DNA from 3 places in the Phyllobacterium ifriqiyense genome. Region 3 is predicted to be linked to each of the others. Evidence: predicted binding sites of a transcription regulator. Region 3 holds the regulator's gene; each other region holds the start of a gene.
What was found. Region 3 encodes PhoB, which activates phosphate uptake and scavenging genes when phosphate is short. Its sites were predicted from a motif close to TGTCATNNANCTGTCAT; they were not measured.
Positions count from the first base shown of each region.

Region 1: a site for PhoB is predicted at 1,879-1,895, ahead of pstS (phosphate ABC transporter substrate-binding protein PstS). Genes of this name have one in related genera too.
Region 2: a site for PhoB is predicted at 2,227-2,243, ahead of QFZ34_RS22305 (UDP-2,3-diacylglucosamine diphosphatase). Genes of this name have one in related genera too.

Region 1 is NZ_JAUSZT010000002.1:147,856-152,103, forward strand. It holds gene QFZ34_RS02345 (patatin-like phospholipase family protein) at 1-129, opposite strand, end outside; gene QFZ34_RS02350 (acetoacetate decarboxylase) at 159-902, opposite strand; gene QFZ34_RS02355 (3-hydroxybutyrate dehydrogenase) at 938-1,744, opposite strand; gene pstS (phosphate ABC transporter substrate-binding protein PstS) at 2,176-3,105, shown strand; gene QFZ34_RS02365 (Na/Pi cotransporter family protein) at 3,180-4,248, shown strand, end outside.
Region 2 is NZ_JAUSZT010000003.1:3,010,827-3,015,074, forward strand. It holds gene QFZ34_RS22295 (RDD family protein) at 1-295, shown strand, start outside; gene QFZ34_RS22300 (glycosyltransferase family 4 protein) at 279-1,352, opposite strand; gene QFZ34_RS22305 (UDP-2,3-diacylglucosamine diphosphatase) at 1,342-2,163, opposite strand; gene QFZ34_RS22310 (NADP-dependent malic enzyme) at 2,359-4,248, shown strand, end outside.
Region 3 is NZ_JAUSZT010000003.1:744,269-748,516, forward strand. It holds gene QFZ34_RS11165 (chloride channel protein) at 1-173, shown strand, start outside; gene QFZ34_RS11170 (ABC transporter ATP-binding protein/permease) at 340-2,193, shown strand; gene phoB (phosphate regulon transcriptional regulator PhoB) at 2,356-3,042, opposite strand; gene phoU (phosphate signaling complex protein PhoU) at 3,059-3,787, opposite strand; gene pstB (phosphate ABC transporter ATP-binding protein PstB) at 3,811-4,248, opposite strand, start outside.

The DNA.
Region 1 (4,248 bases), on a different contig from region 3:
AAAAACCCCGGCTTGATAGGCACCGAGTGCGCCGCCGCCCTGAAAGACAAGCGCGACGGACTGATAGGGATCAAGCACCTCCTTGATACTGACAGCCTTGTTCTTGGGAGTGCCGGCTAACTGGTCCATGTTGATACGTTCCTTTGTGACCGGGCGATTCAAACCGGATCGCTCAAATAATCATGAACGACTTTGCCCATGCCCAAGGTTAGATCGGCAAGGAAATGCACCGCGCCGATGACTTCCAGAACCGGTAGCCGGGCGACATCGGCAATGACATGGCGATGAAGCTCGAGTTCGGCTGGGCCTGACCAGGCACCTTTCACGGTAATGTCCTCAAGGTGATACTGAACCAGTTCGCATATGCGCGGGGTGGCGTCGACATGCGGTATGATTTTGACGAGAAAATTAGGCTGCTTGAGAGACCTGGCAATTGCGGCTTTATCGACTGCATGATGTTTGTAGCCCATGGTCGCCGTTGCGCAAAGCACCGAACCGTAATGAAGGGTCCCGACGATCACTTCGCCTTCATGGACAAGCTTCGGATAGGCAAGCTTTTTGGGGAAGCCCCAGATTTCACGTCCACCGGCGATCGGGGCATCATCATCAAGGTACATGGCGTGGACATAGACGCCGTCCTTCCCATCAAATCGCACCGGGATAACCTGTCCGGACTCGACGTAATCGCCAAAGCCCGTTGAATCCGGCATCTTGATAAATTCATATTTCACGATCGGCTCGACGATTTCTAGTGGTTCGGGAACAACCTGTCGCAAGGCGTCAATATCGGTTCGGTAGGTGATGATGACATATTCCCGGTCTGTGAACCGATAGGGTCCGGGCGGATAAGCCGGGTTGGTCAAGGGCATTGCGTAGGCGTGGCGAACATCTTCAGTTTTCATTTGGTCTGTCCCTTGAATAGCTACGAAAGCATTGTTCAATGTGCCGTCCATCCACCGTCGATGGGAATGATCGCACCAGTGATCGAAGCGGTCTCGGGCGAACACAGAAATGCCGCAAGCGCCGCTACCTGATCGATTGTTACGAACTCCTTCGTAGGCTGCGCTTCCAAAAGCACATCGTGGATCACCTGTTCCTTGGTCATGCCGCGAGCGGCCATGGTGCCCGGGATCTGCGCTTCAACCAAGGGTGTCCAGACATATCCGGGGCAGATCGCGTTCACTGTTATCCGGTTTGCCGCAACCTCCAGGGCTGCGGTCTTCGTCAGACCGGCAATGCCGTGCTTGGCGGCCACGTAGGCGGATTTGTAGGGGGATGCGACCAGGGCATGTGCAGACGCAATGTTGATGATCCGGCCCCATCCGCGCGCCTTCATCGGGGGAATGACCGCCTTGATGGCATGGAAGGCAGCGACAAGATTTATCTGCAGGATCGCGTCCCACTTCTCGTCCGGAAACTCGTCGATCGGTGCCACATGCTGAATACCTGCATTGTTGATCAGGATATCGCATGAACCAAGCACTTCGACTGCAAGCTGTACCATGCCGGAAATTTCGGAGCCGGATAGCATGTTTGCTGGCGAGTACAGACACCGCACCGAGAACTCGGTTTCAATGGCCGCCCTTTCTGCCTCGATAACAGACGCATCACCGAGGCCATTGATCACGATGTTCACCCCTTGCGCTGCCAAGCGGCGGGCTATGCCCATGCCTATGCCACTTGTTGATCCTGTCACGATCGCGACCTTGTTCTTGGGAGCGGTATCGCCTGCGCTGTCGGACATCTAAATCTCCTGCGGAATGTGGCCTTCGTAGTCGAGCAATGTAAATCTCCTCGACGTGTCAGTTGAATGACAGGCGGCTGCCAATCCTGATGATGGTCCCAACAAGAATCCGATTCTTCGAGAAGAATGGGAGATGTCATTAATGTTTCAAGAAACGGAGATACTGAAAAAGTACGATTATTTTTTCGGAGCGTCAGTCGGACGTCTCTGCATCCATCGTCTACCGGTGGTTCGGGACACGCGTCGATCTTACAGTGACAGTGATCGTGAGGTCTTGACAATGGAACGTCTGTTATTGCGTATCTGCCCAACAAGACCAGCCGCCTTTGACTTTGTCGGGTCGGCACTTTTGGTCATAAGTCTTTTGTTGTGCTCACCAGCCCAAGCGGAACCTATCCGCGGGCGCTGGCTCGACATTTGCGGCTCCGATTATTGCGAAATGGGCTGAAAACTACAAAGCATCCCGCACGGATGGCGGAGATTTCACCTCGCCGGACTGGACGGTAGACTATGAATTGGTAGGATCACTTGCAGGTGTCATGCGACTCAGCCAGCCGGAAATGGATTTTGCGGCAACGGACGTTCCTTTATCGCATGCGGAACTTGTCAAACATGGCCGCCAGCAATTTCCGATTGTGTTGGGCAGCGTTGCCATCGCAATCAATCTGGAAGGCATTGGCCGGTTGAATCTATCGGGTCCGCTTCTCGCAGACATCTATCTTGGCAAAGTACAATCATGGTCTGACCCGGCGATAAAGCAGCTAAATCCGGAACTGAATCTCCCGGACGTCAAGATCACTCCGATCCATCGCAAGGATGGATCCGGCACTACCTATATGTTTACGAACTATCTTTCCACCGCCAATGATGAGTGGAAAGCGAAATACGGGGCGGACACGCTGATAGCCTGGCCGTGGGGAACCGGTGTCGAAGGAACGCAAGACCTCATCCTTGCCGTGAAAGCCACAAAGGGCGCTATTGCCTATGCGGAATATGGGCAGGTCGAACGGGCCGATCTGACGGTTGCCGCCATCAAGAACAAGTCGGGCAAATTCGTTCTGCCCGGTCCGGAGGGCGTCAGGGCAGCTCAAGCGGCAGTCGACTGGACGAAGGCGGAGGACTTTGCCTTATCCCTTACTGACCAACCCGGCGAAGCCACATACCCCATCTGTGGAGCCACTTATGCAGTCGTGCCAATAGAGGGTCGTTCACCTAGTCGCTATCGCCGTGTCCATGACTATTTCCGCCTGGCATTTGAGAGCGGCGGCCGCGATGCGCAGGCCCTGCGTTATGTGCCTTTATCGGAACCTCTGGTGAGCCGGATAAAGCAATATTGGCTGATCGGCTCCTCAACGCAATGAAAGTTAAGCATGCCTGCAAGGGGAATGCAGGCAGATCAATGGACCGCGCCTTGGCGCTATGGGGATAAGACGCAATGGATATAGATATTTTCAAGGATATTCTCGTGCCGGTGATCGGCGGGCTCGGAATATTCATGCTTGGTCTGGAATTCATGTCGAATGGCATCCAGGCACTTTCCGTCAACAAGATGCGGGCATTTCTGGCCAAAGCCGCAGGAACGCCGATAAAAGGTGTTGTGGCCGGCACACTCATAACAGGTGTCATCCAGTCATCAACGGCGATGACTGTTATGGTGGTGGGCCTGGTGAACGCCGGGGTGGTTGGATTGAGGCCTGCCATCAGCGTCATCATGGGAGCGAATATCGGTACCACCCTTGGCAATGGCCTGATTGCGCTCCCTCTTGGGCCGCTCGGTCTGATCTTTGCCGGCCTTTTTTCGTTGGTCTATTGTTTTTCGAAAAACGACAAGGTGCGTAACATCGCGCTTGCCTGCATGGGCTTTGCCCTGATTTTCTACGGGTTGAACCTGATGACCGGTGGTCTAAGACCGCTCCGAAATATCCCGGAAGTGATGTCGGTTCTTTCCACCCTCCAGGCAGACTCTTATTTCAACCTGATCAAGTGCGTTCTTATCGCAGCTGGTGTGACCGCGATGATCCACTCATCATCGGCTACAATCGGTATTGTCATGGGGTTGGGCGCTGCCGGTGTGCTTGACTGGACCACTGCGGTCGCCTTTTCTCTGGGCGCAGATCTCGGAACCACAATTACCTCCTGGATAGCATCCCTGAACTTGTCCAAGAATGCCAAACGCGCCGCTTATGCGCATATGTCATTCAATATTATCGGCGTGTGTATCACCGTGCCACTGTTCTTCGTCTCGATCGAAGTTCTTGCTTGGGCGATGCAGTGGTTTGGGGGCGATCCGGGCGTTCCTGTGGTCGTGGAGGGCAAGGAAACTTTCCCGCTTGTTCCGGTTGCCGTTGGTCTTTATTCCACATTCTTCAACGTATTCAATACGGCGTTGCTCTTTCCTTTCGTCGGCGTGTTTGAGAGCGTATTGGCGCGGATCGGTCGTACTGATGCTGAGGACGCGGAAGATTATTCGACACCCAAATTTCTCGACCGCAAACTTGCCGGGG
Region 2 (4,248 bases), 2.3 Mb from region 3:
AACGATAGATGTTGATGTGCCCGAAAGAGTAGGCATCCCGTTGAAAAAAGCTGTTTTCCGCCAACTTGCGATGTTGGTCGTTATGATGCTGCCGCTGCTACCAGCTCTGCTATCCATGCTTTTCATCTCACTTACGATGACACCCATAATCGTGTCATTACTTCTGATGCTGGCTTGGTACCTCTGGATCATAATATCGATCGTTGAAAGACGGGACCCGATCTATGATCAATTGGCTGGAACAGCGGTTATAACCAACCAGATTTTAACCATAGAAACTACCGCGCCGAAATAGTCTGGCGGGATTTGACCGTATGACCGGGCACTTCGCGCGAGACGCCGATCCTTGTCAGGATACTTTCGAAAATATCGGCGCAGGCTTCCCAGCTGAATCCCTGCAACGTCGCTTCGGGGTCGACGCGGCCCATCGCAAGAGCAGCCAGAGCCGCCTCTCCCAAGTCCTCGGAGAGAACCCCAGCGCCGGTTGCGTTGATGACATCCTTAGATCCCGGCACAGGATAGGCTGCGACCGGCAGACCGGAGGCTATAGCCTCAAGTAGCACCAGCCCGAACGTGTCGGTCCGGCTTGGAAAGACGAAGACATCCGCCCCCGCATAGAAGCGTGCCAGCGCCTCACCTTCATGCTTGCCTGCAAAAACGGCCTTTGGATATTTGCGTTTCAGATTTTCGAGGTCGGGACCATTACCGACTATCAGCTTCGTGCCCGGCAAATCCAGCGACAGGAAAGCTTCGAGATTCTTCTCGATAGCGACCCGCCCTACACAGATGAAAACCGGTCGTTGCAAGTGCAGATCAACGTCTGGTTGCGGCCGGAACAATTCCCGGTCTACGCCCCGCGTCCACACCTTCAGGGTTTCAAATCCCCGCACAATCAGCTCATCATGAATTGACTGCGTTGGTACAAGGCAGGATTCAGCAGCATTGTGGAAGCGCCGCAGCCAGCCATAGGACCATGACAGCGGGACCGGCAAGCGCTTGCGCAGATATTCAGGAAAACGGGTATGAAAGCTTGTGGTAAAACGCCAGTTATTCTTGATGCACGTGCGGCGCGCCATCATGCCCAGCGGACCTTCCGTCGCGATATGGACATAGGCCGGTTGTATGGCCTCAATCCGTGCCTTGACCGCCGATGGCAGTGTCAACGCAAGCCGGATTTCCGGATAGGTCGGGCAAGGCACAGAATGATAGTCGGCCGGGGAGATGATCGTCACCTCAAAGCCCCGCGCCTCCATCTGCTCGCGTACTTTGGTCAGGGTTCGCACGACACCATTGACTTGCGGATGCCAGGCATCCGAAACGATGACGAGCCGTTTAATCTCGTCACGCTGCATTCGCCGCCTTTGGCCGCTTATCGGCAATCTGGATCACCGGCGCGAAGCCTGCATGCTCGCTGATGAGATGTGTCCAGGATAGAAGTTCCATCCTTCCGTCAAAATGTTCGACGATAGCCGTACAGCTTTCCACCCAGTCGCCCGTGTTGATATATTCGATACCGTCTATCTGTTCGATGGTCGCATGGTGAATGTGTCCACAGATAACACCATCGGCACCGATACGCCGCGCCTCGTCGGAAACAACTGTCTGGAACGAACCGATGAAATTGACCGCTTTCTTGACGCGGAATTTGGCCCATGCGGAGAAGGACCAATAGCGCAGACCAAGACGGCGGCGCACCTTGTTCATCACGGTATTGATAGCAAGCGCTGCATCATAGGCCCAGTCACCCAGATAGGCGATGTGGCGGGCATTGCGCACAACCACATCGAACTGGTCGCCATGAATCACCAGAAACTTACGGCCATCAGCCGTTTCGTGCATCAGGCGGTCGGTGACTTCAATGCCGCCGAAATGCGTGCCCTGGAAGTCACGCAGAAATTCATCGTGATTGCCGGCGACATAATGAATTGTCGCACCTTTGCGGCTTTTGCGCAGGAGCTTTTGCACAATATCATTATGTTCCTGAGGCCAGTGCCATGACCGGCGAAGACGCCAACCATCGACAATATCGCCGACGAGATAGATGGTTTCGGCATCATGGTGCTTCAAAAAGTCCAGCAAAAAGCTAGCCTTAGCGCCTTTTGAGCCAAGATGGATATCGGACAGAAACAGCGTGCGGAACTTTTTAGGCTCGGCCTCGACCATGATGCGGATCTCCGTATCGCGCTGACGCAAACGCGTCTTCTGCGCGACACAAACCCGATTCATGTCACAGTCTTATGACGGCAAGGAAAAATGCAGATTTGAACGATAAAGACTTGTATCAAATCTATGTTCATTTATGCCTCAAGATAGATATCAGACGACGACCCAGACCGATACTCCGGAAGGAAGCAATTCATGGCCCAGGACAATACGCCCGGCAATTCAGAACTTGACGAAAGCGCGCTGTTTTATCACCGCTTTCCCACGCCGGGTAAGCTGGAAATTCAGACGACAAAGCCGCTTGGCAACCAGCGTGATCTTGCCCTTGCCTATTCTCCCGGCGTTGCCGCGCCCTGCCTTGCCATTCACGCCAACCCGTCTACCGCTGCCGATTACACAAGTCGCGCCAATCTGGTTGCCGTTATTTCAAACGGCACTGCCGTGCTTGGCCTTGGCAATATCGGACCGCTGGCCTCCAAACCAGTGATGGAGGGCAAGGCCGTCCTGTTCAAGAAATTTGCGAATATCGACGTATTCGACATTGAGATTGACGCGCAGGAAATCAACAAGATTGTTGACGTTGTTGCTGCCTTGGAACCCACTTTCGGCGGCATAAACCTCGAAGATATCAAAGCACCGGAATGTTTCGAAGTTGAAGAGCAGCTTCGTGAGAAGATGAATATTCCGGTATTTCATGACGATCAGCACGGCACGGCGATCATTGTTGCCGCTGCGATCATCAACGGCATGGAGCTTGCCGGCAAAGATCTTTCCAAGGTCAAAATCGTGGCTTCCGGTGCCGGTGCCGCAGCACTTGCCTGCCTCAATCTTCTCGTCAAGCTTGGTGCGGACCGCAAGAATATCTGGGTCTGCGATCTGGATGGTGTGGTCTATGAGGGCCGTAACACGCTGATGGACCGCTGGAAGTCTGTCTATGTGCAAAAGACCGATGCGCGCGTTCTTGCCGACGTTATCGGTGGTGCTGATGTGTTTCTTGGTCTGTCGGCAGCGGGCGTGTTGAAACCTGAACTTCTCAAGCAGATGGCACCCAATCCGTTGATTATGGCGCTTGCCAATCCAAATCCGGAAATCATGCCCGAAGTGGCCCGCGCAGCACGTGCTGATGCCATGATCTGCACGGGCCGTTCGGACTTCCCAAATCAGGTCAACAACGTTCTTTGCTTCCCCTATATTTTCCGTGGCGCGCTCGACTGCGGCGCAAGTGCGATCAACGAAGAAATGAAAATGGCGGCAGTTCAGGCCATCGCCGCCCTTGCCCGTGAAGAGCCATCGGATGTTGCAGCCCGCGCCTATTCTGGCGAAACACCGACATTCGGCCCCAACTACCTGATTCCTTCGCCGTTCGATCCGCGTCTTATTCTGCGCATTGCGCCAGCGGTGGCAAAGGCAGCGATGGAAACTGGCGTTGCTGAACGTCCCATTGAAGATTTCGACGCTTATCTCGACCGGCTAAACCGCTTCGTGTTCCGCTCCGGCCTTATCATGAAGCCAATCTTCACTGCGGCAAAAACCGCCGAGAAGAAGCGCGTCATCTATGCGGATGGTGAGGATGAGCGCGTATTGCGCGCAGCTCAGGTGGTGCTGGAAGAAGGTATCGCCATTCCAACACTTATCGGTCGTCCCCAGGTCATCGAAACGCGCCTTCAACGCTACGGCTTGAAAATCAAGATTGGACAGGATTTCGATATTATCGATCCGGAAGACGATCCCCGCTATCGCGACTATGTTGATCTGCTCGTTAGCCTGACAGGGCGACGCGGCACGACACCGGAGGTTGCTCGCACAATGGTTCGCGCCAGCGGCACCGTTATTGCAGCGCTTGCCATCGTGCGTGGCGAAGCCGATGCCATGATCTGTGGTCTTGAAGGTCGCTTTGAGCGGCACTTGCGCAATGTCGAGCTCATTATCGGCAAGTCAGAAGGCATCCGTAATTTCTCCGCCCTCAGCCTGCTCATCTCACAGCGCGGCGTGCTCTTCCTTACCGACACCTATGTTAGTATCGATCCGACTGCGGAAGAGATCGCGGAAAAAACCGTCCTTGCTGCGAACGAAATCCGACGCTTT
Region 3 (4,248 bases):
TGAATGCGCGACAGGCCGTACGCCTGTTCGACAATGCCGAAGCCGAAGCTTTGGCCGTCGTTAATGACATTGTGGAACTGAAGGTCGTCGGGCTTTTGAGCGAAAGCCACACGCTGCGGCGATACAGTGAAGAGCTCGACCGGCAACGCCGACACGTGTCCGGCGAAATCTGATCGCTCATCATATTCGCAAATTTTAACCCCATTTTAACCACGGTTTGTTGCAATGCGTAACATTGTGTTACTGTAATTGGAATCAAACCGGGGCAATCTCTTGCAATCAGGCACCAAGTCAGTTGGGAAATCATCTCCCGTCAACGGAAACTCCGCATTGGCATCAATGTGCAGCTTCTGGGGACTGCTTAGGGCGTACTGGACCTCCGAGCGCTGGGTTGAAGCCTGGACGCTGACAATCGCCATTGCGCTTTTGACCGCCGCAGCCAGCAAGGCCAGCGTCTGGATGGCGATGGCGTCGGGCGAGTTGATCAACTCGCTGGTCGATATACACGACCCTTTTGTCGTTAATCCGCTCAATGTGATCCTCGCAAATGCCGGTATTCTCGTTGCAATTGTTGCAGTCAAGGAAATTGGCTTCATCGGTGTCCGTCATCTCCTTTCGACAACCTTGCATCGTAAATGGCGCGGCTGGCTCAATGGCCGCTTCGGTGAGGCGCTGCTTGATGAACAGCACACACATTATCATTTGCAGCAGGGAAGTTCGGCGGAGCAGACTCCCGACAATATCGACCAGCGCATTCAGGAATCCATCAAGGGAATGACCGGCGGCGCCATTGGCCTGGCCATGGGCGTGCTGGGCGTCACAATGTCCATTCTTTTCGTGGGCCAGAAACTCATTGAACTTTCAACGCCAATACCCGGCCTTGATTTTCTTGGAGATTATGGCAGTGCCACGCTGGCCTTTACGGCCATTGCGCTCTACGTGCCGGTCAGCACATGGATTGCTATGCGTATTGGCCGCGCTCTTGAAAAACTCACCCTCGCCATGCAGCAATCCGAAGGCAGTTACAGAAGTGAGCTGACCACATTGTTGCGCCGCAGCTTTCAGGTTGCCGCTGCCAATGGCGAGACTGTTCAAAAGTCGTTAAATGACAAGCTCTACAGAAGCGTCGACAATAATTGGGGGCGTTTCAATGTGTTCGATGCCTGCTATATGTCGTTCACCTCGATCTACAATTTCTTTTCCGCCCGTATTGTCGCCTATATACCCGGTCTTCTGCCCTATATGGGTAATACCATCAGCTTCAAGAACTATATTACCGGTTCCGAGCTTGTTGGTTCGATGATCAATGAATGCTCCTGGTTTATCCATGTCATGCCCGCAATTGCCAATTTGAAGGCAAATGCACGGCGCGTTACCGAATTGGCCCAAGCGGTCGAGCGTGTCAGCCAGCCCTCGGAATATTATCGGTCCACAGGTGTCAGCGAGTTCAAATTTGCCACACAGCATGAAGCCTTTGGCGTCTCGGTGCGGGGACTTGAATTGATGCATCGCGACAGCGAGGCCAAAGCTTTTCTCACACTTGGAAATATGCGGTTGCGCAAGGGCCAATGGGCTTACATCAAGGGTGATTCCGGTAGTGGAAAAACCTGTTTGCTCAAAGCAATGAACGGGCTTTGGGGCTATGGCCGTGGTGAAATCTTTTACCCGAAAGATGCGGCAACAATGTATGCGGCGCAGGAGGTCAAACTTCCCGGCGTGTCGCTGAAACAGCTCGTATGCCTCCCAATGGATGAAAGCCGTTTTGGCGATTCCTCCGTTGCGGCCGCCCTGCACCGCGCCGGCATGGGCGACTTTATTGAAAACCTTGGTGAAGAATGCCGCGATGGCACGTCTTGGGACCAGCTCCTGTCGGGTGGCCAGAAGCAGAAACTGGTGCTTGCGCGCATATTGCTGCACAAGCCTGCGGTTTTGTTTCTTGATGAAGCAACCGGCGCGCTGGACCCGGACTCCAAGATCGCCTTCCATCAGGCCATCAAGGATCATTGTGCCGGAACCACCGTTATCAGCGTGATGCATGAGATCGAAGCGCCACGCTCGGTTTCCGGCGAAAACTTCTATACGCATATTTTGGAGATCAATGGCGGCACAGCTATCCAACGGCCACTTCTGGAGACATTGGTCGAGCCAGATCCGCTACCAACAACAAACTTCCCGCTGATTGCCGCCGAATAGCCCTTTTCGGAACACCGCGCTTTTTGTCCGGTAGAAGCAGTTCTGTTTAAATGAGACTACCGGTCATTTGCGCAAGCCATCTCTAGCGCAAATTGGCTCATATAACGCCGATTCTGTTCCCGGCCGAGACAGAAATTCGATAAAGAAAAACGCGCTTTAATCCTATCCGAAGGAATAGCCTGCACCGCGCACGGTCCGGATCGGATCAAGCGATCTGCCAATATTGATTGCCTTGCGCAAACGGCCAACATGCACGTCAACCGTGCGGTCATCGACGTAAATATCCGCGCCCCATACATTGTCCAGGAGCTGTCCGCGCGAGAACACCCGGCCTGGAGACTGCATCAGGAATTCCAGCAGGCGGAATTCTGTCGGTCCGAGCTTGAGTTCACGCTCTTTGCGGAAAACCCTGTGCTGTTCGCGGTCAAGTTTCAGATCTCCAAAGCTCAACACATGCGACAAGAGACTTGGATTGACCCGGCGTAGCATGGACTTGATGCGTGCCAGCAATTCCGGTGTCGAGAACGGCTTGACCATGTAATCATCCGCACCGGTTGAAAGACCGCGAACACGCTCGCTTTCTTCACCGCGCGCGGTCAACATGATGATCGGCAGGATTTCTGTCTCGCGCCGAGCACGCAGGCGGCGGCAAAGTTCAATACCGGAAAGGCCTGGAAGCATCCAATCGAGGATCAGCAGATCCGGCACCTTTTCGCGCAAGGCGATTTCGGCTTCGTCACCACGGCTGATGGTTTCGACAATATAGCCTTCTGCCTCCAGATTATAACGCAGGAGAACACTGAGGGCATCTTCGTCTTCAACGACTGTGATTCTGGGAGCTATAGGCATGGTCTGCTTCCGGCAATTATGGCGTTACTGGCTCGTCAAGAATAACGGTATGCGACTGATCTTCCTTCGGGCGTTCCGCCGGAAGCTGTGTTCCCGTTACAATGTAATAGACCGTCTCGGCGATATTGGTGGCATGGTCACCGATGCGCTCAATATTCTTGGCGCAGAACAAAAGATGCGTGCAAGCGGATATATTGCGCGGATCTTCCATCATATAGGTCAGGAGTTCGCGGAACAGCGACGTGTAAAGCGCATCAATCTCATCATCGCGTTCACGGACGATATTGACCTGTGCCACCGAGCGTGTCGCATAAGCGTCGAGAACATCCTTAAGTTGTGTCAATGCCAGTTCTGCGATGGTCTGCAGGCCGCGATAGACAGAGAGCGTCTGGCGCGTATCGTTGACAGCTACGACACGCTTGGCAATGTTCTTGCCAAGATCGCCGATACGCTCAAGATCGGATGAAATGCGGATCGTGCCGATTACTTCGCGCAAGTCGATCGCCATTGGCTGGCGCTTGCCGATGATGGTGATCGCCTTTTCGTCAATCTCGCGCTGACCGGCGTCGAGGATAAGGTCATCAGAGATCACGCGCTGGGCAAGCGCATTGTCCGAATTGACCATGGCCGACACAGCCTGTTCGACCATGCGCTCCGCATGTCCGCCCATCTCTGCAATCTTGTGCGTCAGAAACTTCAGTTCATCGTCATAAGAGCGGACGGTGTGTTGTGCTGTGTCAGTCATTGTCTAACCCTCTTCCCGTGAGATCAACCGAAACGTCCGGTAATGTAGTCCTGCGTGCGCTTTTCGGTAGGGCTGGTAAACATCATTTCAGTGTCACCGACTTCAACAATATTTCCAAGATGGAACATTGCCGTGCGTTGCGACACGCGTGCCGCCTGCTGCATTGAGTGTGTGACGATGACGATCGTGTAGTTCTGGCGCAATTCGTCGATCAGTTCTTCAACCTTTGCCGTCGCGATAGGATCAAGCGCCGAGCAAGGCTCGTCCATCAAAATCACTTCCGGGCTGACCGCAATGGCGCGCGCGATGCAAAGACGCTGCTGCTGTCCGCCGGAAAGACCGGTGCCAGATTCATGCAGACGGTCTTTCACTTCCGCAAACAGGCCTGCACGCTGCAGGCTTTTTTCCACGATTTCGTCGAGATGACTCTTGCTTTTGACAAGACCATGAATGCGCGGGCC